DNA from 4 places in the Streptomyces changanensis genome. Region 3 is predicted to be linked to each of the others. Evidence: riboswitches for the same ligand, from Rfam matches in the RefSeq annotation. Region 3 holds a riboswitch; each other region holds the start of a gene.
The links. Region 3 has a riboswitch for cobalamin ahead of NRO40_RS02495 (ABC transporter substrate-binding protein). Riboswitches for the same ligand answer to the same signal wherever they lie in the genome.

Region 1: linked by a shared signal. The riboswitch ahead of NRO40_RS20040 (ribonucleoside-diphosphate reductase subunit alpha) and the one ahead of NRO40_RS02495 (ABC transporter substrate-binding protein) in region 3 are both predicted to bind cobalamin.
Region 2: linked by a shared signal. The riboswitch ahead of NRO40_RS27520 (ABC transporter substrate-binding protein) and the one ahead of NRO40_RS02495 (ABC transporter substrate-binding protein) in region 3 are both predicted to bind cobalamin.
Region 4: linked by a shared signal. The riboswitch ahead of cobN (cobaltochelatase subunit CobN) and the one ahead of NRO40_RS02495 (ABC transporter substrate-binding protein) in region 3 are both predicted to bind cobalamin.

What each region holds. Positions count from the first base shown of each region.
Region 1 covers NZ_CP102332.1:4,481,131-4,488,587, reverse strand. Annotated here, with positions in the region: gene NRO40_RS20065 (extracellular solute-binding protein) at 1-181, opposite strand, end outside; gene NRO40_RS20060 (GntR family transcriptional regulator) at 473-1,258, shown strand; gene NRO40_RS20055 (DUF3311 domain-containing protein) at 1,424-1,678, shown strand; gene mctP (monocarboxylate uptake permease MctP) at 1,675-3,297, shown strand; gene NRO40_RS20045 (hypothetical protein) at 3,422-4,210, shown strand; cobalamin riboswitch at 4,462-4,589, shown strand; gene NRO40_RS20040 (ribonucleoside-diphosphate reductase subunit alpha) at 4,735-7,092, shown strand; gene NRO40_RS20035 (ribonucleotide-diphosphate reductase subunit beta) at 7,092-7,457, shown strand, end outside.
Region 2 covers NZ_CP102332.1:6,280,292-6,287,748, reverse strand. Annotated here, with positions in the region: gene NRO40_RS27535 (oxygenase MpaB family protein) at 1-485, shown strand, start outside; gene NRO40_RS27530 (ABC transporter ATP-binding protein) at 676-1,455, opposite strand; gene NRO40_RS27525 (FecCD family ABC transporter permease) at 1,452-2,465, opposite strand; gene NRO40_RS27520 (ABC transporter substrate-binding protein) at 2,462-3,490, opposite strand; cobalamin riboswitch at 3,531-3,726, opposite strand; gene NRO40_RS27515 (cupin domain-containing protein) at 4,057-4,428, opposite strand; gene NRO40_RS27510 (MerR family transcriptional regulator) at 4,493-4,843, opposite strand; gene NRO40_RS27505 (aminotransferase class IV family protein) at 5,002-5,814, shown strand; gene NRO40_RS27500 (hypothetical protein) at 6,406-6,636, shown strand; gene NRO40_RS27495 (tetratricopeptide repeat protein) at 6,710-7,457, opposite strand, start outside.
Region 3 covers NZ_CP102332.1:571,770-579,226, reverse strand. Annotated here, with positions in the region: gene NRO40_RS02505 (ABC transporter ATP-binding protein) at 1-572, opposite strand, end outside; gene NRO40_RS02500 (FecCD family ABC transporter permease) at 569-1,693, opposite strand; gene NRO40_RS02495 (ABC transporter substrate-binding protein) at 1,690-2,736, opposite strand; cobalamin riboswitch at 2,767-2,945, opposite strand; gene NRO40_RS02490 (SH3 domain-containing protein) at 3,343-3,693, shown strand; gene NRO40_RS02485 (restriction endonuclease) at 3,946-4,680, shown strand; gene NRO40_RS02480 (S8 family serine peptidase) at 4,907-7,159, opposite strand.
Region 4 covers NZ_CP102332.1:3,503,658-3,511,114, forward strand. Annotated here, with positions in the region: gene NRO40_RS15530 (ATP-binding cassette domain-containing protein) at 1-224, opposite strand, end outside; gene NRO40_RS15535 (cobalt-precorrin-5B (C(1))-methyltransferase) at 355-1,467, opposite strand; gene NRO40_RS15540 (cobalt-precorrin-6A reductase) at 1,480-2,217, shown strand; gene NRO40_RS15545 (precorrin-2 C(20)-methyltransferase) at 2,414-3,916, opposite strand; gene NRO40_RS15550 (precorrin-8X methylmutase) at 3,913-4,548, opposite strand; gene NRO40_RS15555 (cobalamin biosynthesis protein CobG) at 4,614-6,050, opposite strand; cobalamin riboswitch at 6,061-6,193, shown strand; gene cobN (cobaltochelatase subunit CobN) at 6,230-7,457, shown strand, end outside.

The sequences.
Region 1 (7,457 bases), 3.9 Mb from region 3:
TGATCGCGTCGTCGGCCGCCTTGACCAGGTCCGGCCAGTTGTTCTGCGCGTCGACGGTCAGCCAGACGGTCAGCTCCTTGGCGCCGCCCGCCTTGTCGCCGCCGTTGTCGGAACCGCCGCAAGCGGCGAGACTGACCATCATGCCCGCGACGCCGATCGCCGCGATGAGCTTGCGCTTCACGCCACCCTCCTCAGGGATGCCTGCAACCCCTGCCCACCGCGGAGACGTGCGACGTACGACGCATCTTGCTCGTGGGACTGGGACCTGATCTTTAATGGTTTAGACCAGTAACCCGGAGCTTGGCCTAGACCTTTGGGGGTGTCAAGGGTGTATAAGAGGGGCTGTTGCGTCCGTTATGGGACCGACACCTGAGGAGGGGCGACGACCCGTGACCGGTCCGTGCCACCATGTGAGCCGCGACAGACGGAGGAGCCGGTGACGGCAACAGCACAGGAGTCGGAGAGGCAAGCCATGGCCGCGCACAGTGGCGGTACGGAGCCCGGGAAGGCGCTCCCGTCCGAGAACGGGACGGCGACGCGGACCGCTCGCGTGCCCAAGTACTACCGACTCAAGCGGCACTTGCTGGACATGACCGAGACCATGCCCCCCGGCACCCCCGTGCCGCCGGAGCGCACGCTCGCCACCGAGTTCGACACCTCCCGCACCACCGTGCGCCAGGCGCTCCAGGAGCTCGTCGTCGAGGGGCGGCTGGAGCGGATCCAGGGCAAGGGCACGTTCGTCGCCAAGCCCAAGGTCTCCCAGGCGCTCCAGCTCACCTCCTACACGGAGGACATGCGCGCCCAGGGCCTCGAACCCACCTCCCAGCTGCTGGACATCGGCTACGTCACCGCCGACGACACCCTCGCCGGACTCCTCGACATCCAGCCGGGCGGGCGCGTCCTGCGCATCGAGCGCCTGCGCCTGGCCAGCGGCGAGCCCATGGCCATCGAGACCACCCACCTGTCGGCGAAGCGCTTCCCGGCGCTGCGCCGCTCGCTGGTGAAGTACACCTCCCTCTACACCGCGCTCGCCGAGGTGTACGACGTGCGGCTGGCCCAGGCGGAGGAGACCATCGAGACGTCGCTGGCCACACCGCGCGAGGCGGGGCTGCTCGGCACGGACGTGGGCCTGCCGATGCTGATGCTCTCCCGGCACTCCATCGACGAGGACGGCGCGCCCGTCGAGTGGGTGCGGTCGGTGTACCGGGGCGACCGGTACAAGTTCGTGGCCCGGCTCCAGCGGCCGAGGGACGAGTAGGCCCGGACGGCCGGACCCGGCGACGGGCACAGGATTCCCACCCCTCACACACGCCTCCGCAGTCACACCGTTATCAAGCGACGGGTTCCCTCGCGCCGGGCCGTCCCCTAGATTCACCGCATCGCACGGCTGATCTTGAGGGGACGGTGCCGCCGTATGCCGGAGATGTCGCAAGAGAAACCACCCGTCGTCACCCCCGTGCGGGTGGTGATCGCGTTCTGTCTCGTCGCCCCGTTCGTCGCGATGCTCTGGGTGGGCTCCTACGCCCGGACGGAGCCGGTGCTCATCGGGATCCCGTTCTTCTACTGGTACCAGATGCTCTGGGTCGTGCTGTCCACGGCGCTGACCATGCTCGCGTACCGGCTCTGGCACCGTGACCAGCGGGCCCGCGCCTCCCGGGACGGGGGTGCGGAGCGATGAAGGACGGTGTGAACGGCGTCGCGCTCGCCGTCTTCGTCTTCTTCTTCCTGCTCGTCACGGTCATGGGCTTCCTGGCCGCGCGCTGGCGCCGGGCCGAGAACGAGCAGAGCCTGGACGAATGGGGCCTGGGCGGCCGGTCGTTCGGCACGTGGGTCACGTGGTTCCTGCTCGGCGGGGACCTGTACACGGCGTACACCTTCGTCGCCGTCCCGGCGGCCATCTACGCGGCGGGCGCCGCCGGCTTCTTCGCCGTGCCGTACACGATCCTCGTCTACCCGCTGATCTTCACCTTCCTGCCGCGCCTGTGGTCGGTGTCGCACCGGCACGGCTACGTCACCACCGCCGACTTCGTGCGCGGCCGCTGGGGCTCCAAGGGCCTGTCGCTGGCGGTCGCCCTCACCGGCATCCTCGCCACCATGCCGTACATCGCGCTCCAGCTGGTCGGCATCCAGGCCGTGCTGGACGTGATGGGCGTGGGCGGCGGCGAGTCCACGCACTGGTTCGTCAAGGACCTCCCGCTGCTGATCGCCTTCGGCGTCCTCGCCGCGTACACGTACTCCTCCGGGCTGCGCGCCCCCGCGCTGATCGCGTTCGTCAAGGACACGCTCATCTACCTGGTCATCGCGGTCGCCATCATCTACATCCCGATCAAGCTCGGCGGCTTCGACGCGATCTTCAGCGCCGCGAGCGACGCCTACGCCCAGGTCAACCCGGCGACCGACAAGCCGCGCGGCGCGCTGGTGCCGGGCGAGGCCGGCCAGTGGACGTACGCGACCCTGGCGCTCGGCTCGGCGCTGGCGCTCTTCATGTACCCGCACTCCATCACCGCGACGTTGTCGTCCCGCAGCCGTGACGTCATTCGCCGCAACACCACCATCCTGCCGCTGTACTCGCTGATGCTGGGCCTGCTGGCGTTCCTCGGCTTCATGGCGATCGCCGCGGGCATCAAGGTGCAGAACGGCCAGCTGGCCATCCCGCAACTGTTCGAGGACATGTTCCCCGACTGGTTCGCCGGGGTCGCCTTCGCCGCCATCGGCATCGGCGCGCTCGTACCGGCCGCGATCATGTCGATCGCCGCGGCCAACCTCTTCACCCGCAACATCTACAAGGACTTCCTGAAGCCGGACGCCACCCCGGAGCAGGAGACCAAGGTGTCCAAGCTGGTGTCGCTGCTGGTCAAGGTGGGCGCGCTGGCGTTCGTCCTCACGATGGACAAGACGGTCGCCATCAACTTCCAGCTCCTCGGCGGCATCTGGATCCTCCAGACCTTCCCCGCGCTGGTCGGCGGCCTGTTCACCCGGTGGTTCCACCGCTGGGCGCTGCTCGGTGGCTGGGCGGTCGGCATGGTGTACGGCACCTGGACCGCGTACAACGTCGCCGGCCCCACGCAGAAGCACTTCGGCGGCTCGTCGGCGGAGATCCCCGGCATCGGGGAGATCGGGTACATCGGCCTCACCGCCTTCGTGCTGAACCTCCTGGTCACGGTGGTCCTCACGTTCGCGCTGCGGGCGGTGCGGGCGCCGGAGGGCGTCGACGAGACGACCGCCGGCGACTACACCGCCGACGTGGGCGACACGGGCGTCCGCCGGACGATGCCCAAGGTCGGCACCGGGCACTGAACCCCGGACCGCCCCGCGGCGAGGGCCCCCGCACCGTCCCGGCAGGGCGGCGGGGGCCCTCGTGCGCGTACCGGGCCGACGGGGGCCCTCGTCCGGTACCGGGCCGGTAGGCGAGGATGTGCGCATGACACGACGCCCGGTGCCCGCACCGCTCCCCCCGCGCCCCCGGCGCACCCCGGCGCTCCTGGCCGCCCTGGCGTCGCCGCTGCTGCTCCTCGTCGGCTGCGGCACGCAGGTGGCCGGCTCCGGCGCCCCGGACCGGGCGGAGTTGGAGGCCCGCGCCGCCGCCCTGCAGACCAGGGCGGAACACGTGTACGTGACCGAGGCCGACGGCTTCGACCTCGCCGAGCAGTCGGTGGGCGTCCTCGGCGACGACGGCTTCTCCGCGTCGTACGTCTCGAAGGGCGGCGGCACGCTCACCCTCGGCGTCGAGCGGGGCCGCCTCGAGGACGTGGGCTGCGCCGCCGTCCCGTCGGCCCCACCCGCCCCGTCGACCGGCACGGGCGCGGCCGGTGGCGGGCCGTGCGCAGCGGACGGGGCGCTGTGGTACCGCTCCGGGGACACGGCACACGAGTACCTGCGCGTCGAGGGCGGGCTGCGCATCCGCGTGAGCGCCGACCGCGCCGCCGTGGACCGCGCCACCCTGCGTGCCGCCGCCGAGCGGGCGCACCGCGCCTCCGACGAGGAGTTGGCAGAGGTACTGCCCGAACGCCCGCCCGGGTCGGGTGGCTCGGGCGGCACGAGCGGCAACGGCGGTCCCGGCGGCACGAGCGGCACGAGCGGCACGAGCGGCACAAGCGGCACGGCCGGCAGCGGCGGCCCCGGCGGCACCGGCGGCGCGCCCGTGGAGCGCGGGGACCTGCCTCCCGTGGGTGACGGGGCGCCCGACAACGGCGTGGGCGTGAGCGGCTGACCCCGCCCCACCACCCCGGCCGCGCCGCCCCCGCGGGCTCGCGGGAGCCCCGCGGCGGCCCGTGACGGCCCCCGTGTCCGCCCGCGCCGGCCCTCCCCGAGGGGCCACGCGCCGGTCCCGCGAGAGCCCCGTGGCAGCCCCGCGCGGACCCCTCCGCCGGGGCCGGAACCCCTCCCCGGGCTGCCACTGTTCGCGTACGCGCCGACACTCTGACACAACATGTGGGGTGTGCCGTGAGGGGTGCCCCCCACATGTATGCTCGTCCTCGCTGTCGCAGCAGGGGAATCCGGTGAGAGTCCGGAACTGTCCCGCAACGGTGTACCGGTGTGCCCTTCGCGTACCCGCGAGTCCGACGACCTGCCGGCAGCGCGCCCGGACCGTCCGGCCCGGGTGCCCAGACGTCCGGGCCTCGCGGAGTGGGCCGGTGGACGCGGTCACGCACGCCCCCGTGCCCGGGGTGAGGCGCGCCCCGCTCCCCCGCCCCCGCCCGCGGGACCCCGAGCCGAGCGAGGGAGAGCCCCCACGTGACCATCGCGCCAGCGGATCCGGCTTCAGCCACCGAAGTCGACGCGCCCGGGACCGCGCTGCTGCGGACCCTGACCGACCTCACCGCGGACCTCCCCGACGCCGACCCCGGCCGGGTCGCCGCCGCCGCCCTGCGCGGCCGGCACGCCGGGTCGGACGAGGCCGAACTGCGGGAGCTCGCCACCGAGGCGGCGGCCGGACTGATCGCCGAGGACCCCGCGTACTCGAAGCTCGCCGCGCGGCTCCTGACCCGGACCATCGCCGACGAGGCGGCGGGCCAGGGCGCGGTGTGCTTCTCGGCCTCCGTCGCCGTCGGCCACCGCGAGGGGCTCATCGCCGACCGCACCGCCGAGCTCGTGGCGGGCCACGCCGACCGGCTGGACGCCGTGATCGACCCCGCGGCCGACGACCGGTTCGGCTACTTCGGCCTGCGCACCCTGTACTCGCGCTACCTGCTGCGCCACCCGCTCACCCGCAAGGTGGTCGAGACCCCGCAGCACTTCCTGCTGCGGGTCGCCTGCGGCCTGGCCGCCGACCGTTCGGCGGGCGCCCTGGACGAGGTCGAGGCGCTGTACCGGCTGATGAGCCGCCTCGACTACCTGCCGTCCTCGCCGACCCTGTTCAACTCGGGCACCCGGCACCCCCAGATGTCCTCCTGCTACCTGCTGGACTCCCCGCAGGACGAGCTGGACTCCATCTACGACCGCTACCACCAGGTGGCCCGGCTCTCGAAGCACGCGGGCGGCATCGGTCTGTCGTACTCGCGGATCCGCGCCCGCGGTTCGCTGATCCGCGGCACCAACGGCCACTCCAACGGCATCGTGCCGTTCCTGAAGACGCTGGACGCGTCCGTCGCCGCCGTCAACCAGGGCGGGCGGCGCAAGGGCGCGGCCGCCGTCTACCTGGAGACCTGGCACGCGGACATCGAGGAGTTCCTGGAGCTGCGCGACAACACGGGCGAGGACGCCCGGCGCACGCACAACCTCAACCTGGCGCACTGGATCCCCGACGAGTTCATGCGCCGCGTCAACGCCGACGCCGACTGGTCGCTCTTCTCGCCGTCGGACGTCCCCGAGCTGGTCGACCTGTGGGGCGAGGAGTTCGACGCCGCCTACCGCGCCGCCGAGGCCAAGGGCCTGGCCCGCCGGACGATGCCGGCCCGCGACCTGTACGGCCGGATGATGCGGACGCTCGCGCAGACCGGCAACGGCTGGATGACGTTCAAGGACGCCGCCAACCGCACCGCCAACCAGACCGCCGAGCCGGGCCACACGGTCCACTCCTCCAACCTCTGCACGGAGATCCTGGAGGTCACGGACGACGGCGAGACCGCGGTCTGCAACCTGGGCTCCGTCAACCTCGGCGCGTTCGTGACCGGTGACTCCATCGACTGGGAGCGGCTGGACGAGACCGTCCGCACGGCCGTCACCTTCCTCGACCGGGTCGTCGACATCAACTTCTACCCGACCGAGCAGGCGGGCCGCTCCAACGCCCGCTGGCGCCCGGTGGGCCTGGGCGCGATGGGCCTCCAGGACGTCTTCTTCCGGCTGCGGCTGCCGTTCGACTCCCCCGAGGCGCTCGCCCTGTCGACGCGGATCGCCGAGCGGATCATGCTCGCCGCGTACGAGGCATCCGCCGACCTGGCCGAGCGCCACGGCCCGCTGCCCGCGTGGGAGAAGACGCGGACCGCGCGCGGCGTGCTCCACCCCGACCACTACGACGTCGAACTGGCCTGGCCCGAGCGGTGGGAGGCGCTGCGCGCCCGCGTCGCCGAGGTCGGCATGCGCAACTCGCTGCTGCTCGCCATCGCGCCGACGGCGACGATCGCCTCCATCGCCGGGGTCTACGAGTGCATCGAGCCGCAGGTCTCCAACCTCTTCAAGCGCGAGACGCTGTCCGGCGAGTTCCTCCAGGTCAACTCCTACCTGGTGGACGAGTTGAAGAAGCTCGGCGTGTGGGACGCGCAGACCCGTGAGGCGCTGCGCGAGTCCAGCGGCTCCGTGCAGGGCTTCACCTGGGTCCCGGCCGACGTGCGGGCCCTGTACCGCACGGCGTGGGAGATCCCGCAGCGCGGCCTGATCGACATGGCCGCCGCCCGCACGCCGTTCCTGGACCAGTCGCAGTCGTTGAACCTGTTCCTGGAGACGCCGACCATCGGCAAGCTGTCGTCGATGTACGCGTACGCCTGGAAGCAGGGGCTGAAGACGACGTACTACCTGCGCTCCCGCCCGGCGACCCGGATCGCCCGCGCCGCCCAGGCGTCCGCCGCCGCCCCCGTACCCGCCCAGCAGGTGTCCGAGCCCGACGCCGTCGCCTGCTCCCTGGAGAACCCCGAGTCCTGCGAGGCCTGTCAGTGATGTCCCCCCACACCGAGAAGAACCTGCTCGACCCGGGCTTCGAACTCACCCTGCGCCCCATGCGCTACCCGGACTTCTACGAGCGTTACCGGGACGCCATCAAGAACACCTGGACCGTCGAGGAGGTCGACCTCCACTCGGACGTCGCCGACCTCGCCAAGCTCACTCCCGGTGAGCAGCACATGATCGGCCGTCTGGTCGCCTTCTTCGCGACCGGCGACTCGATCGTGGCGAACAACCTGGTCCTGACGCTCTACAAGCACATCAACTCCCCCGAGGCGCGCCTCTACCTCTCGCGGCAGCTGTTCGAGGAGGCCGTGCACGTCCAGTTCTACCTGACGCTGCTCGACACCTACCTCCCCGAT
Region 2 (7,457 bases), 5.7 Mb from region 3:
GCGCCGCCTACCACGCCGCGGACCCGCACCTGCTGGAGTGGGTCCACGTCGCCGAGGTGGACAGCTTCCTCACCGCGCACCAGTGCTACGGCGCCCACCCGCTGGACCCGGACGGCTGTGACGCGTACGTCGCCGACACGGCGCGCGTGGCGGCCGCGCTGGGCGTGCCGGACCCGCCGCGGAGTCGGGCGGCGCTGGCCGAGCGGATGGCCGCGTACCGGCCGGAGCTGACCGCTTCGGAGGAGGCGCGGGAGGCGGCCCGGTTCCTGCTCCTGCACCCGCCGCTGCCGTGGGCCGCCCGGGCGCCGTACGCGCTGCTGGCGGTGAACGCCGTGTCGCTCCTGCCGCCATGGGCGCGCGCACCGCTCGGCCTGCCGTCCCTGCCGCTGCTGGAGCGGACCGCCGTGCGCGCCTCGGGCCGGGCCGTGGTCGGGACGATCCGCTGGGCGCTGCCCCCGCGTCCACCCGCCGCCGACGTCGCCTGACCCACCGCTCGTGACCTGCGGCTCCGCGACCGGCGCTTTCCGAGCGGCGCCCTCCTGACCGGCGCGCGCTTCCCGACCGGTGCCCTCCTGGCCGGCGCGCGCTTCCCGACCGGTGCCTCTGACCGGCGGCTCGTGATCGACCGCCCATGAACGGCGGCTCGCGACCGGTGGCTCGCGACCGGTGGGCCGCTCAGCGGCCGCGCGTGAGGGTGCCGAGGACGCGGACGTGGGGGCGGTCGCCGTCCGCCGGGACGGTGATCTCGGCGCGCACCCCGTAGACGTCGGCGACGAGCGCCTCGGTCAGCACCTCGGCGGGCGTGCCGGCGGCCACGACCCGGCCGTGGGCGAGGACGGCGACCCGGTCGCAGTACATCGCCGCGAGGTTGAGGTCGTGCAGGGCGACGACGCTGGTGACGGGCAGTGCGGCGACGAGGTCCAGCAGGTCGAGCTGGTGCTGGATGTCGAGGTGGTTGGTCGGCTCGTCGAGGAGGAGCTCCCTCGGTTCCTGCGCGAGGGCCCGGGCGATCTGGACGCGCTGCCTCTCCCCGCCGGACAGGGTGTGCCACGACTGGTGCGCCCGGTCGGTGAGGCCGGTGCGTTCCAGAGCCGTCCGCACGGCCTCCTCGTCGGCGGGCACGGGCGGCGTCCAGGCGCGGCGGTGCGGGATGCGGCCGAGGCGGACGACGTCCGCGACGGTCAGCTCGACGAGGGTGTCCGACTGCTGCTCCACGACGGCGACGCGCCGGGCGACGTCCCTGCGGCGCAGGGCGGGCAGCGGCAGCCCGTCGAGGGTGACGACGCCCGAGGCGGGTGCGAGGACCCCGGCGAGCAGCCGCAGCAGCGTGGACTTGCCGGAGCCGTTGGGCCCGAGGAGCCCGGTGACGCCGCCGGGCTCGGGGCCGAGGCTGACGCCGTCGAGGATCAGCCGGCCCCCGGCGGTGCGGGTGACGCGGTCGGCGGCGAGGGTCACCGGGCGGCCCTCCGGGTCCGGTACAGCACGAGGACGAAGGCCGGTACGCCCAGCAGGGACGTCATGACGCCCACCGGCACCTCCTGGGGTTCGAGGACGGTGCGGGCGAGGGTGTCGATCCACACCAGGAAGACGGCCCCGCCCAGGGCGGTGGCGGGCAGCAGCCGGGCGTGCCCGGGGCCGACGAGGGCGCGGGCGGCGTGGGGCAGCACCAGGCCGACGAAGCCGATGGCGCCGGCCGAGCTGACCAGGGCGGCGGTGAGGAGCGCGGTGGCGCACAGCAGGACGAGGCGGGTGCGGCCGACGTGCACGCCGAGGGACGCCGCGGCGTCCTGCCCGAAGGCGAACGCGTCGAGGGTCCTGCCGTGGGCCAGACAGACGGCGAGGCACACGGCGAGGACGGCCGCGCACAGCCACACGTCGTCCCAGCCGGCGCCGCCGAGCGAGCCGAGCAGCCAGAACAGCACGCCGCGGGTGGTCTCGGCGTCGGCGGAGGTGACGACGACGAAGGAGGTCAGCGCGGAGAAGAGCTGCATCGCGGCGACACCGGAGAGGACGACCCGGTCGGTGGTGCCGCCCAGGACATGGCTCAGCAGCAACATCAGGGCGAAGGAGCAGACCGCGCCGGCGAAGGCACCCGCGGAGAGCGACAGCGCGCCGCCGCCCGCGCCGAGGACCACGACGAGCACGGCGCCGGTGGAGGCGCCGGAGGAGACGCCGAGGACGAAGGGGTCGGCGAGCGGGTTGCGCAGCAGCGACTGCATGACGGCGCCGCACACGGCGAGCCCGGCCCCGCACACCGCGGCCAGCAGGGTGCGGGGCAGCCGCAGGTTCCACACGATGCCGTCGCGGATCGGGGACAGCCCGGAGGGGGCGCCGCCGAGGTGCGAGGCGACGACGGACCACACGTCGGCGACGCCGAGGTCGGCGGGGCCGACGGTGATGGTGAGGGCGACGGAGACGGCGAGCACCGCGAACCCCGCCGCCGAGCGCAGCAGGGCGGCGGTCACCGGGACAGCCCGAACCTGCGGATCGCGGCGGCGACCTGCTCGATCCCCTCCACGGTGCGGATCGTCGGGTTCATGGCCTGGCCGCTGAGCAGCACGTACCGCTTGTGCCTGACGGCGTCCATGTTCCTGGTGACCGGGTTCGACTCCAGGAACGCGATCTTCTTGGTGGCGCTCTCCGCGGTCTGCGACCGGCGGGTGAGGTCGCCGATGACGAGCACGTCGGGGTCGCGATCGGCCACGGTCTCCCAACTGACCTGCGGCCACTCCTCCGTGGTGTCGTCGAGGACGTTCCTCGCGCCGAGCGTGCGGGTGATGACGCCGGGCGCACCGCAACAGCCAGCCATGTACGGGGACTCGGCGTTGGCGAACCAGTACATGAGGGTGACGTCCGACGCGTCGAGGCCCTTCTTCGCCGCGGCGGTGCGGGCGTCGAGCCGCTCGACGAGCTCCTCGCCGCGTTCCTCGACGCCGAAGACGCGGGCGAGGTCGCGCACCTCCCGGTGGATCGTCTCCATGGTGAGCGGAGCGGTGCGCACGCCGTCACCGCCGCCGGTGTTGTCCTTGCCCGCGCAGTCCGACGGGGAGAGGTACGTCGGCACGCCCAGCTTCTCGAACTGGTCGCGGGTGGCGACGCCACCATTGCCGAGGGTGGAGGCGAAGGAGGCGGCGACGAAGTCCGGTTCGGTGTCGAGGACCCGCTCGAACGAGGGGTTGTTCTCCGCCAGCCGCCGGACGCGGGCGTTCTCCTTCTCCAGCCCCTTCATCACCGGGTCGGTCCAGGTGGCGGTGCCGGCCATGCGGTCGGCGAGGCCGAGGGAGAGCAGCGTCTCCGTGGTGCCCTGGTTCAGGGACACGGCCCGGCGGGGACCGTCGCCGCGGACCTCCACCTCGCGCCCGCAGTTGTCGAGGGTGCGGGCCGCGCCGGAGGCGGACGCGGACGGGCCGGAGGCACCACCGGCGCATCCGGTGAGCAACAGGGCGCCGCAGAGCAGGGCGGCGGGCAGGCGGTGCTGGCGTGGCGGCAGGGGCACGGGGCGTCCTCGGTTCGTGGCCCATGCGCGGGGCCGTCCGTAACGGGCGCCAGCAGGTCTTCGGACTCGGGATCGACCGGACGCGGCGCCTTCCCGGGCCGGTCAGTGCCCAGTGGCTCGTGCTGCCGCGCCCGTCACCCTCACCGCTGCGCGTCAGTTCCGGATTCGCACCGGATTCCCTGACCCAGGTACCGCGGGTACTGAGTTCGACTGGCCACGGCAAGGTAACACGGTGGTCGCAGGCCGCAACCGGCCGGGCGGGCCCGCGGCCGGGCGGGGTGTCGACGGGCGTCGGTCGGCGTGCGTCGGCGTGCGTCGGCGGGACCCGGTGGGAGGCGGGCGCCGGCGGCCGGCGTCGGCGGGGGCGGGCGGGCCCCCGCGGGCGCCGGCGGGCGGGCGTGGGCGGGATCGGCGATCCGGGCGCGGCGGGCGTTGGCGGGCGGGGGCTCAGCGAGCCGGACACCGGCAGGCAGGTGTCAGCGGGTCGGATGCCTACGGCAGGTGTCAGCGGGTCGGATGCCTACGGCAGGTGTCAGCGGGCCGCGCGCCGGCGGGCGGGATCAGCCGGCGGACCGGGCGTAGTCGCCGAAGCCCGTCCAGTCCAGGGCGACGCAGGGCTCGTCCCCCAGCACCCAGGCGTCGTGGCCGGGCTCGACGGTGAAGAAGTCGCCGGGCCCCACCTCGGCGCTCTCACCGCCGCCGTCCATGACGATCCGCATCCGGCCGCTGACCACGTAGCCGGTGTGCGCCGCCTGGCAGCTGTCGGTACCGGCGAGCGGCCTGACGTGCTCGGTCCACCGCCAGCCGGGTTCGAAGACGGCACGCCCGACGGGACCCTGCCCCGTCGTGATCAGGTCCAGCCTGCCCTTGCCGTCCTCGAAGGGACGGGTCTCGTCGGCGGCGTCGAAGTTCCTGCAGACGATGGCTGTCATGGTGCGCCTCCCCGGGAGAGGGTCGGTCCCCGAGTCCTCCTCCAGGCTACGCCGCGCCGGTGCGTCAGGGGTGCTCCAGGTAGCGGGCGAGTGTGCCGCGGCTGCGGCGGAGGGCGTCGATGCGTGCGTCCGCGGCCGCCAGCTCGCCGTGCAGGACGTCCCGGATCTCGGCGCACCAGTCGAAGCCCAGGCCCGGCCCCTCACCCCGGGCGCAGGGCAGGACCGTGCGGATCACGTCCGTGGAGAGCCCGGCGGCGAGCAGCGCGCGCACCTGCCGGACGGTGGGCACGGCGCCCTCGTCGTAGTCGCGGTACCCGTTGCCGCGCCGGACCGAGGTGAGCAGCCCCTGCGCCTCGTAGTAGCGCAGCAGCCGCGTGGCGACGCCGGTACGCCGGGACAACTCCCCGATCAGCATGGCCCCCTGCCTTCCCCGCCTTGACCTTCGCACCAGTGTGAAGCCCTAACGTCGGTTCGGGGCGCGGGAATTCCACCGCCGGTCCCGCGCCCGCGCCACCTCCACCGCCACCGGCCCCTCTCCCCCACCTCACACCCCTCACGCACCAGGAGTGATCCATGACGTCCACGACCTCGTTCGCCGTGCACCGCGACGGCCGGGCCTCGACCGCAGCGGAGCTGGCGCCGCTCGCCTTCGCCGGGTACGCCCACTTCACCGCCGCCCAAGTGCGCGGCGGTCGGATCCGCGGCCTCGACCTCCATCTGGAACGGCTGCGGTCGGCTTCCCTTGAGCTGTTCGGCCGGGCGCTGCCCGACGCGACGGTCCGGTCCCACCTGCGGACCGCCCTGGAGGCGGGGCCCGCGGACGTCTCGCTGACCGCCACGGTCCACTCCCCGGCGGGCGAGTTCACCGTGGCCGACCCGGACGAGACACCCGCGCTGCTGGTCCGTACCGGGCCGCCGGCGCACGGACCCGCCGGCCCGCTGTCGCTGGAGCCGGTGACGCACGAGCGCTTCCTGCCGACGGTCAAGCACGTGGGCGAACCGGCCAAGACGCACCTGCTCCGTCGGGCCGCCGCACAGGGCTTCGACGACGCCGTGTTCCTCGACCGGCGGGGCCGGCTCAGCGAGGCGACGATCTGGAACCTGGCGTTCTGGGACGGCACGTCGGTGGTGTGGCCGGTGGCCGACATGCTCCACGGCACGACGATGGGCGTGCTGCGGCGCGCCCTGCGCCGGCTCGGCGTCCCGCAGCGCCGGCAGGAGGTCACCGCCGCCGACCTGCCCGCGCTGGCCGGGGCCGTCGTCATGAACTCGTGGACGCCGGGCGTCCCGGTCCACCGGATCGGCGCCGCGGAACTGCCGGCGGCCCCGTCCTTCGTGGACCTGCTCCACCGCGCGTACGCCTCCGAACCACCCACCGCCCCCTGACACCCGGACAACCGGGTCTTCCGGCTCGCCGGAGCGGGTGCGCGCCGGACGCGGCGGCCCGGTGGATCACCGAACCGCCACCCGAACCGCCACCCGGACGGCACCCCGTCCGCGCACGGCCGGGCACCGCGCACCGTGCATGGCGCCTCGTGCGGGCGCGGCCCCGGACGGGCCCGGGCGGGCGGCCTGTACGGCACCCGTGCGGGCCTGTACGGCGGGGTGTGCCGTGGGGCGCGTACGGCGGCCGGTGCCGACGGTCCGTGCGGCACCCCGTGTCGTCGGGGGGTTCTTGCGGCACCCGTGTCGGCGGGAGGACGGCGCCGCCCCCGACACCCACCGCTCCGGGGCGCCGAGTACCGGGCGGGTGCCGCGGACCCGTTCGAGCAGCCCGGGGCGCGCGGACCGCGCCCCGGCGCGTGCGCCGGGGCGACACTGGCGCGTGCGAGGAGCGCGCGGCAGGGCACGTACCGGTGTCCGTACATCCATCCGGGCGACGGTGGTGCGAAAACGCGGACGCCGGCGGGCCGCGGGTGGGAGCCTCACCGACTGACCAGCCGCCGTGCGGGCGGCGTCCGGAGAGGAGTTCCCCAGGTGACAGGCAGCAGTATGCGGGTCGGTGGACGGCGGGTCGCGGCCGTCCTGGCCATGGGCGGCGGGCTCATGCTCGGACCGGTGGTCCCGGTCCAGCCGGACTCGCCCGACGGGCTGGGACTGTCGGCACGCACCACCACCGCCGACCGCCTCACCGAGCCGGTGTCCGCAGCCGTGGGCACGGCGGAGGACCTCACCACCCTCACCCCGCCGGGTGGCGGGAGCGCCTGACGGACCGGCGTCGGTCACGGGCCTCGGGCGGCCGACTGCTTGGCGGTCCGTCAGGCGGCCGGACGGCGGCCCGTCAGCCGAGGTCCGCGAGGAGCCGGCGCGCCTGCCCGGCGGCGTACGGGTGCCCGGAGTCGACGGCCGTACCGAGCGCCGCCCGGGCCCCCTCGACGTCGCCGTGCGCGGTCAGCAGGAGACCGAGGTCGAGGGCGGCACGCGGGGCGAAGTCCCGGTGGCCGAAGTCGACGGCCCGCTGGTAGGCGGCCCGGGCGCCCTCGACGTCGCCCTGCTCCTTCAGCAGGAAGCCGAGGTTCGCGGCGGACATGGAGCGCACCTCGGGGTGGCCGGAGTCGATCGCCCACTGGTACGCCGCCCGTGCCTCCTCCGGGTGCCCCTGCCGCTTGAGGACGTAGCCGAGCGTGAAGGCGGCGCCCGGAGCCTCCTCGGGGTGGCCGGAGTCCATCGCCGCGCGCAGCGCCTCACGGGCGCCGCCCACGTCGCCCAGGTCGGCCAGCAGGTTGCCCAGCAGGGCGGCGGCCCGGGGAGCGGCGTCGGGGTGGCCGGAGTCGAGGGCCGCGCGGTAGGCGGCCCGTGCGCCGTCGGTGTCCCCGAGCCGGTGCAGGAGGGAGCCGAGGTTGGTGGCGGCCAGCGGGCCGGCGTCCGGATGGCCGGAGTCGACGGCGGCGCGGTAGGCGGTGACCGCGCCGTCGGGGTCGCCGTGGGTGGCCAGCAGGGCACCGAGGTTGGTCGCGGCCATCGCCGCGGGCCCGGGACACCCGGAGTCGACGGCCCGCTGGTAGGCGGCCCGGGCGCCCGCGACGTCC
Region 3 (7,457 bases):
GTCGCGGGCAGCCGCCTGAGCAGGCCGAGCACGTCCAACTGGTGCCGGACGTCGAGGTGGTTGGTGGGCTCGTCGAGGACCAGCAGGGACGGCTGCTGGGCCAGGGCCCGCGCGATCAGCACCCGCTGGCGCTCACCGCCCGACAGCCGGTCGAAGGACCGGTCGGCGAAGTCGACGGCGTCCACCGCCGCGAGCGCCGCCTCGACCAGCCGGACGTCCTCGGCGTCGTCGCCGTCGAGCAGCCGCTTGTGCGGGGTCCTCCCCATCGCGACGACGTCCCGCACGGACAGGTCGAAGTCCGCGGCGGACTGCTGCACGACGGCCGCCAGCGTCCGGGCGAGGCGCCGGGGCGGCAGGCGCCAGGCGTCGGCGCCGTCGACGCGGACCAGTCCCGCGTCGGGGCGCAGGACCCGGTAGACGGCCCGCAGCAGGCTGGACTTGCCGCTGCCGTTGGGGCCGACCAGCCCGACCACCTCGCCCGGGCGGGCCGTGAGGGAGACGTCCCGCACGAGCCGGTGGGCGCCGGCGGTGAGCGTGACTCCCTCGACGGAGAGCTCTGTCGCGGTGGTCATCCCACCACTCCCCGGTCGCTGGCGCGCCGGGCGTCGCGCCGCATCAGCCACAGGAAGAACGGCCCGCCGCACAGGGCCGTGAGGATGCCGACGGGGATCTCCATGGGCGCGGCCACGGTCCGCGCCGCGATGTCCGCCCAGACGAGGAAGACCGCCCCGCCCAGCGCGGCCGTCGGCAGGACCCGGCGGTGGTCGCCGCCGACGAGGACCCGCACCATGTGCGGCAGCATCAGCCCGACGAAGCCGATCGGTCCGGTCGCCGCCACCATGACCCCCGTCACCAGGGAGAGCAGCACGAACATCCGGGCCCGGAACCGGGCCACGTCCAGGCCCATCGTCGCGGCGGCCTCCTCGCCCGACAGCAGCAGGTTCAGCGACCGCGCCTGGACCAGCAGCACGCCGATCCCCAGCAGCAGCGCCGCCGCGGGCAGCCACAGGCCGGCCCACCGGACGCCGCCGAGCCCGCCGAGCGTCCAGGCGAGGACCGCGCGGGCCTGGTCGCCGGTGCCGGAGGTGAGCAGCAGCAGGTCCACGACCGCCGTGAGGACCGCGGCGACGGCCACGCCGGACAGCACCAGCCGCACGGAGGTGATCCGCCCGCCCGCGCGGGCGGTGGCGTACACGACGAGCAGGGCGAGCAGGGCGCCGGCGAAGGCGGCGACCGACAGGGACAGCGCCCCGAAGACGCCGAGGCCGAGGACGATGACGCTGACGGCGCCGAGCGCCGCCCCGGACGACACGCCCAGCAGGTACGGCTCGGCGAGCGGGTTGCGCACCAGTGCCTGCAGGGCGGCGCCCACCACCGCGAGACCCGCGCCCGTGACCACGCCGAGCAGTACGCGTGGCGCCCGCACGTCGAGCACGATCGTCTCGCGCGCCCGCGACCACGTCGGCTCGGACCAGTCCGCGCCCAGCGCGTGCGTCACGATGCCCCACACCTCGCCCGGCGGCACGCGCACCGAGCCGATGGCCATGCCCGCCGTCGCGGAGACCACCAGCAGGACGCCGAGGAGGACGAGGGTGAAGGCGAACGAGGCACGGCGGGGCCCGCCGCCGCCCGCCCGGCCCCGGGGGCCGGGGTCGGTGCGGTCGGCGGGGGCGGCGGGGGCGGTGGCCGTCACCGGAACCGCTCGGGGTGCAGGGCCTTGGCCAGGTCCCCGACCGCGTACGGCGGGCGGACGCCGACGAGCGTCGCCGTCAGCGGCAGCACCACGAACCGCTTGTTCCTGATCGCGGGCACGTCGGCGAGCGCCGGTTGCGCCAGCAGGAACCGCTTCTTCTGCTCGACGCCGCCCGCGCCCGCGTAGTCGTAGATCGCGATGACCTCGGGCTTGCGCGCGACGACCTGCTCCCACGACACGTCGCCGAAGACCTCGTCGAGGTCCGCGAAGACGTTCCGGCCGCCGGCCAGCCGGATGATCTCGGTGCCGAGCCCCTTGCCGCCGGCCGTGAACGCCGCCTTGTCGCCGCTGTCGTAGACGAACACCGGGACCTGCGGGGCGCCCTTCACCGCCCGCGTCGCCTCGTCGATGCGCGAGCGGAGGTCGGCGACGAGCGCGTCGGCCCGCTCCGGCACGCCGAAGATCGAGCCGAGGGTACGGATCTCCTCGTACGTGTCCCGCATGGACACGCTCCTGCCGCCGCAGTACTCGCGGTTCAGGTACGTGTCGATCCCCGCGTCCCGGAACGCCGCCCGGGAGCGGCCCGCCTTGTCGTCGAACGCGCTGGCGTAGCCGCCGTACACGAGGTCCGGTTCGGCGTCGAGGACCGTCTCGAAGGACGGCTCCTTCTCCGCGAGTCGGGGGACGGCCGCGAAGTCCTTCCGGTACTGGGGCAGGACCGCCGAGTCGGGGAAGGCGGTGCCCACCATGCGGTCCTTCAGACCGAGGGCCAGCAGCAGTTCGGCCGGGTGCTGGTGGATGGTGACCACCCGCTCCGGCGGCCTGTCGTACGTCGTGCGCGTGCCGCAGTTGTCGACGGTGACGGGGAAGCCCTTCGCGGGCCGCGCCGCCGCGGACGGGCGGCCGTCGTCCGCGCCGCGCGAGGTGCCGCAGCCGGACAGCAGGGTCGCGGAGAGGACGGCGGCCAGGGCCGCCGCGCCCAGGGCGCGCCCGCGCGCCCGGGCAGGGGTGGGGAAGGGGGGACGGGACGAGCCGTCGTACACGTGAAGCCTCCTGCGGAGTCCGCGCTCCTCGGATCGGGCCCGCGACAGGCCAGTGTCCTGACTCCCGGATCGACGTTCCCCCGGCCTTCCCGCGCGTGCGCAGTGGCCTTCCGGTGGGGTCCACTCCCCGGTCACAGTGGCGGGACCGTGCCGGAATCGCACCGGCTTCCTGTCTCCCGTCGCGGTGATGACCAGATGATCCTACGATTCGCCACGTCAGGGACGAAAGGGCGCACGGCCGGAACCGTGCGCCCCGCCGATCCGTCAGCCTGCCCGCACCGCACCACGAGCCGCTCGGCGTCCTGGTCGTAGGGCCGGCCGTCGAAGCCGCCGAAGAAGTTCGACCCGGGCGAACCCCGCCCCCTCCAGCAGTCGGCGCAGCTCCGCCGCGCTGCGGACGAACCGGACCAGGGTGGCCCGGGACACCCGCTCGCCGCGCACCAGCGCCCAGTCCCGCCGCGCCGGCCCGCCGCTCGGCCGTACGGAGTTGTACGGACCGCCGTACGGACCCGTCCGACCTGCGGGTCTCCCCTTCCCGAGTGCCCCACCCGGGTGACTTCCTGATGGGGCGCCACCGGGGCGCACACCGATCGGAAGGACACCACCATGCGGACACCCACCCTCCTGCGGACCCGTGCCGGACTGGCCACGGCGGCGGCCGTCGCCCTGACAGCCCTCACCGTCGGCGCGGGTACGGCCGAAGCGGCCGGCAGCCACATCTCCTCCAACAGCGGCGGCGCCAACCTCCGCACCTGCGCCTCCACCTCCTGCGGCTCCCTCGGCTACCTCACCAACGGCACCGGCGTGTCCATGCAGTGCTGGCTCGACAGCCAGTGGGTCTACCCGCCCAGCGCGAACTACGCGTCGAACCGCTGGTTCCGGGTGAGCAGCCACAAGGGCACCGGCTACGTCCACTCGTCGCTCGTGGCCAACCAGACGGCCGTCGGTCACTGCTGACCCGTCCCGCGCTCCTCGCCGGGCCGCCGTCCTCGCGACGGCGGCCCGGCGCACGCGTGTCGGTGCCCGCGGGCCGCCGGGCCGGAGCCGGTCCGGGCGGGAGCCGGTTCGGGCCGCGGGGTTTGGCGCCGGGCGGCGGGGCCAGACGGGGTGTCAGGGAGGGGGTGCCGCGTGACCGTACCGCAGAGGACGACGAGGGCGCCGAGGGCGCCGAGAGCCCAGAGGGTGCCGAGAGCGCGGAGGGCGCCGAGGGTGCCGGGGGCACGGCGGGCCGGCTGGCGGGACGTGGTGCTCGCCCTGGGGCTGGTCGGGGTGGCCGTCGGCGGGCTGGCGTTGCTGGTGCGCACCGTGTGGCACGTGCCCGACGGGGCGTTCGGCCCCGTCCTGCTGCTCGTCATGGTGGTCCTCGCGGCCGTCGTGGCGGGCCGGGCCGCCACGCGCCGCGCCCCCGGCCGGGCGGCGATCCCGGCGCAGGCCCCGCCCCCGGGCCCCGACGAGGTCACGGCGGTGCTCCCCGTCGAAGGCGCCGCGCCGGCCCCGCCGGTACCCCGGCTGGACGGCGACAGCGTCGACCACGAGGAGGTCGACGCGTACGGCTTCGAGCACACGGTGGCCGCGCTGTGCGTACGGGACGGCTGCACGCGGACGGAGGTGTCCGGCGGCCCGGGCGACCTGGGTGCCGACGTCGTGGCGACGGCACCCGACGGCCGCCGGCTGATCGTCCAGTGCAAGCAGTACGCCGCCGACAATCCCGTCGGCTCGCAGGACCTCCAGCGCTTCGGTGGCACCTGCTTCGCCGTCCACGGGGCGGAGGTCGCGGTCGTCGTGACGACCAGCACGTTCACGGCGCCGGCCGTCGAGTACGCCGAGACGATCGGCATCGTCTGCGTGGACGGGGAGGCCCTCGCCGCCTGGACCGACGGCCGCACGCCCCCGCCCTGGGAGGACCCGGCGGCGGCACCGGAACCACCCGACGAGGCGGGCTGAAACGGCGGGGGCTCCGGCCCCTGCCCCCGGGGGCCCGGCGCCGTCGCTTCCGCCCCGGGACCGGGTGCCCCGAGCGCCCGCACCCCGTGGCCCGCACCCTGTAGCCGGTGCCCCGTGGCCGGTGCCCCGGGACGGGCGGGACGGGCGGGACGGCGTTGGCGGGGCGCACGGGCGCGCCGCGATCGCGCCCGGTCCCCGGCCACCCGCTCGCCGTCCAGGACGCGGTTCAGCCGGTCGTGCGCCGCAGGGGGCCGGTCAGCCTGCCCGTCACCACCAGGGCGAAGTCCTGCGGGCCCTCCAGCAGATTGCGGGCGAACACCTGGATCAGGTACCGGCCCTGCGGGGCGTCCGGGAGGCGGACGACCTCGACGTTGTTCGTGCTGTCCGTCTGCAGAAGCCGGTTGGGCAGGGTGTCGTTCCCGGCGTGCCGGACGCCGTCGGGCGTCTCCACCAGCACGCTGAGGTCGTTCTGCAGGGACCGGCCCGGCAGGTCCGTGTACGCCAGGCAGAGCCGCAGGGGTGCGCCGGCCGCCACCTCCACCGTGAAGCGGCTGACGTCACCGGTCCGGGCGAGCTGCCGTGCGGGGGTCTGCCAGGTGTCGGCGAAGTCGAGCACCAGGTCCGGGACGGCCGGGTTCGGCAGGGTGGACGGCAGGTGCACCGCGCCGAACCCCTGGTGGAAGTGGGGGTCCGGGGCCGTGGCGTCCGGCGCGGTGAGCCGCCGGGCGCCGTTGATCAGCGTGGCCTTCACCAGGGCGGCGCTGGGGCTGGTGCCCCGCTCCCGCACGTAGTACTCGCGCACCAGCGCGGCGCAGCCCGCGACGAGCGGGGTGGCCATGCTGGTGCCGCCCATGAAGGCGTACCGGGGGTTGTCGTGGAGGCCCCAGAAGCTCTGCCGGGGGGCGCCGGCGGCGCGCGTCGACAGGATGTCCGTGCCGGGCGCCACCACGTCGGGCTTCACGCGCCAGTCGTCGCACGGGCCGCGGCTGCTGAACGCGGCCAGCGCCTCGGGGTCGCCCGAGACCCGCTCGCCGGCGATCGGGTCGTCGGGGAAGGGCGTGCCCCGGTCCCATTCGCCCCAGGTGAGGTCCCCACCGGGCCCGTCGGCGCGGCTGGTGCGCGCGGCGCCGACCGTCAGGGCGTTCTTGCTCGACCCGGGCGAGCCCAGCGACAGCCAGTCGACGAACCCCTCCTGCGCGTGGAGGCGGGCCGCCGCCGTGCCCTCGTTCCCCGCGGCGATCACGACGAGCATGTCGGGCCGCCGCCGCACGTAGGCGTCGACGTCGTCGGAGTTGGCGGTGTACGCGGCCTCGGTGGCGGCGCCCCAACTGTCGTTGTGGACGCGGGCCCCGGCCTGGTAGGCGGGCTCGAACAGGTCCTCCAGCGAGGCCGGCAGACCGCCGAGGCCGCCGTGCCGGTCCTGCACCGACTGGAAGTACAGCTTCGCCTCCGGCGCGACGCCCCGGAAGGCGCCCTGGGAGGCGCTGCCGTCGCCGAGGACGGACCCCGCCACGTGCGTGCCGTGTCCGTGGGGGTCGGAGGAGTCGCCGGGGCGGCCCAGGGCGGCCGTGCCGACCACGCGGCCGTCGAAGTCGGGGTGCGTGGTGTCGAAGCCGGTGTCGGCCACGGCGACGACCTCGCCCCGGCCCGTCAGCGGCAGGCCGCCCGCCGCCTCCGCCGGCGTCACGCCGAGCAGTGCGCGGGCGACGTCGTTGAAGAGCTTCGGCTCCACGTACTCGGTCACGGCCAGGACTCCCGGGACCCGGGCGACCTCCTCCTCCAGCGGCGATCCGGCGGGGAGCCGGACGCGCAGGCGGCGCCCGCCCTCGGCGACGATCTCCGGTCCGTGCGCGTCGGCGCGCGCCAGCAGCCAGGCGCGTACGCCCGCGCGGGCGTCGGCGTCGGCCGTCACCAGGTCCCAGGTGCGCAGGGCCGTCGTGCCGTGACCTTCCGTCTCCACCTCGGTGAGCTCCCCGGCCGACAACCGCAGCGGGGCCGCCGCGTCGGGGTCGTGGTGCCGTACGGATCTGACGTAGGGCAGGTTCAGGACGTCCTCGGCCTGCTCGGGGGTGGCCGTGACGAGGTAGGCGCCGCCGGGCAGGGCGCGCAGCAGGACCACGCCCTGGCTGACGATCCCGGCGCGGTACTCCTCCAGCAGCGGTTCGCCCAGGTGCAGCACCCACTGCGCGGACACCCCGGGCTCCGGGGGGAGCGGTTCGGGTCCACTGCCCTCCCGCGCGTCGGCCCCGGCCCCGGTTCCGGTGTCGTGGGCGCGGAGCGTGGCGCGGGCGGGGGAGGGCGGTACGGCAGCGGGGCCCGGGTCGAGCGGGTCGACCAGCAGGCCTGCCGCGGCGAGCCGCGGCAGGTCGTCCGCGTCGGCGTCGCCGACGACGAAACCGCTGGTGACCGAGGTGTTGCGGAGCACGCGCACGGCCTCGGCGGCCTCCCCCTCGTGCAGGTAATAGGCGATGACACGCATGGCGTTCGCCCCTTCCGGAGCAGGGCATGTCGGGTGAGCGTCCACGAGAGGGGCCCGTGGGGCCGGGCGGGCGCGGGGCGTGCGCACGGTCGCACTGCCAAGGTAACTCCGGCGCGGCAGGTCCGCCGCTCGGCCCGGCACCCGCCCCGCCCGGCCCGGCACCCGCCCCGCCCGGCCCGGCACCCGCCCGGCACGGGCAGCGCCGCTCGGAGCCGCCGTGCCGGGGCCGCCGCCGCACGCGGCCGCCGTCACGCAGGCCCCGCCGCGCTCGGGCCGTCGGGTCCGGAAGGCCGCGCTC
Region 4 (7,457 bases), 2.9 Mb from region 3:
CTGGGCATGAAGGACTGGAGGAACGCCGTGTACGTCTCGTTGATGAGCCGCCGCGACTCGGCGGCGATCGTGCCGAACACCAGCGACGACTTGCCGGATCCGGAGACGCCGGTGAAGACGCACAGCCGACGCTTGGGCAGGTCCACCGACACGTTCTTGAGGTTGTTCTCGCGGGCTCCACGGACCTGGATCACGTCGTGGCTGTCAGCGGGGGCGGTCGACATCGCTCGGCTCCTTGAGTCGGGGTTCTCCGGCATCGTGCGATCACTCGGCTCGATCGTCGCAGAGCCCACTGACAGGGCGCCGGGAGTCTCGCCGGGCGCACGGACAGCCGCCGCCCCATCCCCTTCCGGGCTAGCGGGGCGTGCTGCGGCCCACCACCGTTCCCGCCCGGTCGATGCACACCACGTCCACCATGACCGGCGCGCCCCGCAGCACCGCCAGCGCCTGGTCCCGGGCGACCTCGGCGACCCGGTCGCCCAGCGGGACGCCCGCGGCGGAGCACAGGTGGAGCGCGCCCAGCCCCGTGTTGGCCGCGGCCACCTCGGCGGCGAGGGCCTCGTCCGCGCCGGCCGACCGCGCCAGCTCGGCGAGCAGCCCCTTGTCGACCTGCGAGCGCGCCGAGTGCAGGTCCATGTGGCCCGCCGCCAGCTTGGACAGCTTCGCGAACCCGCCGCAGATCGTCAGCCGCTCCACCGGGTGCCGGCGCACGTACTTCAGCACGGCCCCCGCGAAGTCGCCCATGTCGAGGAGCGCGTCCTCGGGCAGGCCGTACAGGGACACGGCGGTCTTCTCGGACGTCGACCCGGTACAGCCCGCCAGATGGGTGCGACCCGCCGCCCGCGCCACGTCGACCCCGCGCCGGATGGAGTCGATCCAGGCGGAGCAGGAGTACGGCACGACGATCCCGGTCGTCCCGAGGATCGAAAGCCCGCCCAGGATGCCCAGGCGCGGGTTCCACGTGGAGCGGGCGATCTCCTCGCCGTGGTCCACGGAGACGGTGACCTCCACGTCCCCCGTCCCACCGTGGCGGGCGGCGGCCCGCGCCACGTGGTCGCGGATCATCTGGCGCGGGACCGGGTTGATCGCCGGCTCGCCCACCTCCAGGGGGAGCCCCGGCCGGGTCACCGTGCCGACCCCGGCACCGGCGCGGAAGACGACCCCCGAGCCGGGTGGCAGCAGCCGGACCGTCGAGCGGACGAGCGCCCCGTGCGTCACGTCCGGGTCGTCGCCCGCGTCCTTGACGATCCCGGCCATGGCGTACGAGCCGCCGTGCTCCTCCGCGGCGAGCGCGAAGGCGGGCGTGTGCCCCTTGGGCAGGGTGATCGTGACGGGGTCCGGGAACTCGCCGGTGAGGAGCGCGGTGTACGCGGCGGTCGTCGCCGCGGTCGCGCACGCCCCGGTCGTCCAGCCGGACCGGAGACCGGTGTGCTTGAGTTGGGCGCTGCGCCCCCCGCTCGCACTCATGGACGGTTCCCGATGCACGTGCTGATCCTCGGCGGTACCACCGAGGGCCGCCGCCTGGCGGAGACGCTGGACGCGGACGGCGTCCGGGTGACCAGTTCGCTCGCCGGGCGGGTGGCCGCCCCCAGGCTGCCGCCGGGGGAGGTGCGGGTGGGCGGGTTCGGCGGTGCCGAGGGCCTGGCCCGCTGGGTGCGCGAGCACCAGGTGGACGCGGTCATCGACGCCACTCACCCTTTCGCCGGGACGATCAGTTTCCACGCGGCGAGGGCCGCCGCCACCTCCCATGTTCCCCTGCTCGCCCTGCGCCGCCCGGGGTGGACCCCCGTGGAGGGTGACGACTGGCACCCGGTCGACTCCCTGGAGGCGGCGGCGGGGGCGGTACCGGAGCTGGGACGGCGGGTGTTCCTGACGACCGGGCGCATGGGCCTGGCGGCGTTCGCGGAGGTGGCGGACGCCTGGTTCCTGGTGCGGTCGGTGGACCCGCCGGAGCCCCCGCTCCCGCCGCGGGCGGAGGTCCTGCTGGACCGGGGTCCCTTCACCCTGGAGGGGGAGCGGGAGGTCCTGCGCGCGTACGCCATCGACGTGCTCGTCACCAAGGACAGCGGCGGCGCGGCCACCGCCCCCAAGCTCACGGCCGCCCGCGAGGCCGGGATACCCGTCGTGATCGTGCGCCGCCCGCCGGTGCCCGACGGCGTCCCGGTGGCCGCGACGGTCGAGGAGGCAGCCGCCTGGGCGCACCGCCCAGGGCGCTGAGCCCGCGCCGAACCGGTCGCCGGGGGGTATGGCCGGTACGGCGGCCGGGGGTGCGCCGGCGGCGGCCGACACCCGCCGGGGTGGCGTCTGCCGGGACCCGGTCCCGGCGGGGTGGTGTCTGCCGGGACCCGGCCGCGCCGCCCGCCCGGCACACCGGTGGAGCCGGCGTCGCCTGCCGGACGGGGCGGGCACGGGGTCAGGCGCCGGTGGGGGGCGTCTCCGGGTACCGCCGGGGGGTCCACGCGACCGTGCCGCCATCGCCCCGCCGTACGGCCTGGGTCTGCGACGAGCCGATCAGCAGCAGGGTGCGCATGTCGACCTCGGTCGGGTCCAGGTCGGCGAGCGGGATCACCCGTACGGACTCCGCCGGGCCGCCCACGTCCCGGGCGACGACCACCGGGGTGTCGGGGGCGCGCAGTTCGAGGAGCAGTTCACGGGCCTTGGCGACCTGCCAGTTACGGCTGCGGGAGCCCGGGTTGTACAGGGCGAGCACCAGGTCGGCGGCGGCCGCGGCGCGCAGTCGCTCCGCGATGACCTCCCACGGCTTGAGCCGGTCGGACAGGGACAGGGTGGCGTAGTCGTGGCCGAGGGGAGCGCCCGCCTTCGCCGCCGCCGCGTTGGCCGCGGTCACCCCGGGCAGGACGCGTACCGGCACGTCCGCGTACCCCTCCTGCGACGCGACCTCAAGGACGGCCGTCGCCATGGCGAAGACGCCCGGGTCGCCGCCCGACACCACCGCCACGCGGTGCCCGCGCCGCGCCAGGTCGAGGGCGAACTCGGCGCGCTCGGACTCGACCTTGTTGTCGGAGCCGTGGCGCCGCTGCCCGGCGCGCTCCGGCACCCGGTCCAGGTACGTCGTGTACCCCACCAGGTCGGTGGCCGAGGCCAGCGCGCCGCGCGTCTGGGGGGTCAGCCACAGCGGGCCGGCCGGGCCGGTGCCGACGACCACCACCTCGCCCCGCTCGGGTGCGGCGGGGCCGGTGTCGACGCGGGACGGCAGCACCGCGACGGAGAAGTACGGCACGGTATCCGGGTCCACCTCGACGAGCGGCGCCGTGCGCCGGCCCTCCATGGTGGCGCGCTCCACGTAGTGGGCGTCGGCCAGCCGGTCCGCGCGCTCCAGGGCGCGGCGCACCGTGGGGAACGTCCGGCCCAGCTTCATGACCACCGCCGAGTCGGTCGCCGCCAGGCGGGCCGTCAGCTCCTCCTCGGGCAGGGTGCCCGGGATGATGGTGAGCACCTCCTCGGCCTCCACCAGCGGCTTGCCGATCGTCGCCGCTGCGGCGCTGACGGAGGTGACGCCGGGCACGACCTCGGTCTCGTAGCGGTGCGCGAGGCGCTTGTGCATGTGCTGGTACGAGCCGTAGAAGAGCGGGTCGCCCTCCGCGAGCACCGCCACGGTCCGGCCCGCGTCGAGGTGTGCGGCGAGCCGGGCGGACGCCTCCTCGTAGAAGTCGTCGAGCGCGCCGCGGTAGCCGCCGGGGTGGTCCGTCGTCTCGACCGTGAGCGGGTACATCAGCCGCTCCTCGACGTGGTCCTCGCGGATGTGGCGCGCCGCGATGGAGCGGGCGATGGAGCGGCCGTGCCGGGCGCAGTGGTACGCCACGACGTCCGCCTCCGCGATGACCTCGACCGCGCGGAGGGTCATCAGCGACGGGTCGCCCGGGCCGAGCCCGACGCCGTACAGCTTGCCGCTCATTCGACCTCACTCGCGATCGCGTTGACCGCCGCGGCGGTCATGGCGCTGCCGCCGCGCCGGCCCCGTACGACGATGTGGTCCAGGTCCGACGCCGCCAGCGCGTCCTTCGACTCGGCCGCGCCGATGAAGCCGACGGGGATGCCGAGCACGGCGGCCGGGCGGGGCGCGCCCTCGCGGATCATCTCCAGGAGGCGGAACAGGGCGGTCGGCGCGTTGCCGATGGCGACGACCGCGCCGTCCAGGCGGTCGCGCCACAGCTCCAGCGCGGCCGCGCTGCGGGTCGTGCCCAGCTTCGCGGCCAGGTCCGGCACGGACGGGTCGGAGAGGGTGCAGACGACGTCGTTGGCGGCGGGAAGCCGCTTGCGGGTGACGCCGCTGGCGACCATCTGCGCGTCGCACAGGATCGGCGCGCCGGCGCGCAGCGCGGCGCGGGCGCGGGAGACGACCTCGGGCGTGTAGGCCAGGTCGCGGACGAGGTCGACCATGCCGCAGGCGTGGATCATCCGCACGGCGACCTGGCTGACGTCGGCGGGCAGCCCCGCGAGATCCGCCTCGGCGCGGATCGTGGCAAAGGACTGGCGGTAGATCTCCGCGCCGTCCTTCTCGTAGTCGAACACTGTGCTCCCGCTCATCTCTGTGCCTGTGCCTGTGCCTGTGCGTGTGCGTTGTGCGTGTGGTGCCTGGGTTGCCTGGTGGGTCAGGTGTTGTGGGTGGTGTCTGTGGGGCTTGCGGCCGGGGCTGGTGGCCGGGTGCCCGGGGCGGTCCGTACGGTGATCTCGTACGTACCGTCACTGGTGGCCAGCGCGTCCACCCAGTCGCCCTGCGGATGCCCGCAGCGCCGGGCGCAGCCGGACCAGTGGACCGGCAGCCCGTGTTCCAGGGGCCGCGCGTCGGCCCGTACGTCGGCCAGGGCCTTGCCGCAACCGGGCCGCCCGGTGCAGGCGCTGACCGACAGCCAGGGCGAACCGGCCCGCACGAGGTACCCCGCCGCCTCCAGCGCCGCGAGGCGCTCCACGGCCGCCGCCCGCCCGGGCAGCCCGGTGACGACGAAGCCGCGCCACGGCGTGACCCGCACCTCGCCGGCCGGACCCGGGTCCAGGGCGCGGAACTGCGCGGTGGTGACCCGCCCCAGCGGCGCCACGACCGACACGGCTCCGCCCTCCCCGACGACCCCCGGCTCGGGCGCCGCGTCCGTAGCCGTACCCGTACCCGTGCCCGCAATCGCCCCAGTCGCCCCAGTCGCCGTCCCCGGCGCCGGCCACGCCGCCTCCGGCCACGCCACCACGCCCGCGTCCGCCAGGTGCCGGGTCACGGCGGTGCCGAGGCCGCAGTCCGCGGGCAGTTCGGCCACCCGCCAGGCACCCGTACCGGCCTCCCGGGCGACGGCGAGGAACGCCCGCGCCACGGCAAGCGCCGCCCGAGGGGCGTCCGCGCCCGCCACCCGCCACGTCCCGCCGACCGCGCCGCCCGCCGTCGCCCCGCCAGCCGCAGCCGTCCCGCCGCCGCCCTCAGCCGTCCCGCCGCCCCCGACCGCCCCGCCGACCGCAGCCGCCCCGCCCGCGTCCCCGACACGCAGTACAGCGCGGCCGTCCGGCTCTGCGAGCAACGTCACATCGGCGCCCAGCCCCGCCACGTCACCGCGCCCGTCGTCCACGGCGAACAGGAAGCGCCCCGAGAGGGCCGTGGTCCACGCCTCGGCGCACAGCAGCGCGTCCAGCTCGCGGGCCCACGCCTGCGCGTCCGCGTGCCCCCGCCCGTCGAGCCCGGCGAGCGGCGAGACGACCATGTTGCGGATCCGCTCGTGCGCCGCGGACGGCAGCAGCCCGGCAGCGTCCAACAGCTCCGCCAGGGCCAGTCCGCAGTCGTCGGGCAGTCCGCGCAGATCGAGGTTGCCGCGCGAGGTGACGCCGAGGTGGCCGTCGCCCAACCGGTCGGCGGCGTCGGCCAGGGCCGTGATCTGATGACTCGTCAGGACGCCGACGGGGAGCCGCAGCCGGGCCAGTCCGCCGTCGTCCGCGCGGTGCAGCCGCAGCGCGCCGGGGCACGCGTCGCCGCGGTCGCGGACGCGTTCCGGTATGTGGGTTTCGCCCCCGTTCCGGGGCTTTGATGAGCTGGGCGGCATGGCGGCGAGCATACGCGCAGCCTCTACTATGCAGACGGCACAGGGTCCCAGGACCCTAGGGAGGAAGCCCGGTGCGAATCCGGCGCGGTCCCGCCACTGTGAGCGGGGCCCCGAGGGGCTCCGCGAGTCAGGAACTCCCGCCACCCACGACCACCCGGGGCGAGGACACCCCGAGGAAGGCCCGGCACGCCGTGATCCTGCTGCTGTCGCACTCCGACACCGACCTCCTGAGCGCCCGCGCGGCCGGTGGCCCGGTCGAGTACCGGTTCGCCAACCCCGCCCGCCTCCCCGTCGACGACCTGCCCGGCCTCCTCGACGGCGCCGACCTCGTCGTCGTGCGCCTCCTCGGCGGCATCCGCGCCTGGGAGGAGGGCCTGCAGACCCTCCGCGAGTCCGGCAAGCCGCTCGTCGTCCTCACCGGCGAACAGGCCCCCGACGCCCAGCTGATGGAGACCTCCACCGTCCCGATCGGCATCGCGGCCGAGGCGCACGCCTACCTCGCCCACGGCGGCCCGGACAACCTCGAACAGCTCGCCCGCTTCCTCTCCGACACCGTCCTGCTCACCGGCCACGGCTTCGAGCCCCCGGCCGCCGCCCCCACCTGGGGCCCGCTGGAGCGCACCGCGCGGAGCACCACCGGCCCCACGGTCGCCGTGCTGTACTACCGCGCCCACCACATGAGCGGGAACACCGCCTTCGTCGGCGCCCTCTGCGACGCCATCGAGGACGCGGGCGGCCAGGCCCTCCCGCTGTACGTGGCGTCCCTGCGCGCGCCCGAGCCGGAGCTCCTGGAGAGCCTGCGGACGGCCGACGCGGTCGTCACCACCGTCCTCGCCGCCGGCGGCACCAAGCCGGCCGAGGCACAGGCGGGCGGCGACGACGAGTCGTGGGACGCGGGCGCGCTCGCCGCCCTCGACGTGCCGATCCTCCAGGCCCTGTGCCTGACCGGTTCGCGCGCCGCCTGGGAGGAGAACGACGAGGGCCTCTCGCCGCTCGACGCCGCCAGCCAGGTCGCGGTGCCGGAGTTCGACGGCCGGCTCATCACCGTGCCGTTCTCGTTCAAGGAGATCGACGCCGACGGCCTGCCCGCGTACGTCGCCGACGCCGAGCGCGCCGCGCGCGTCGCCGGGATCGCCGTGCGCCACGCGCGCCTCCGCCACATCCCGAACGCCGAGAAGCGCCTCGCGCTGGTCCTCTCCGCGTACCCGACCAAGCACTCCCGCATCGGCAACGCCGTGGGCCTCGACACCCCCGCCTCCGCCGTCGCGCTGCTGCGCCGGCTGCGGGAGGAGGGGTACGACTTCGGCGACGAGGACGTCCCGGGCCTCGCCTCCGGTGACGGCGACGAGCTGATCTACGCCCTCATCGAGGCCGGCGGCCACGACCAGGAGTGGCTGACCGAGGAGCAGCTGGCCAGGA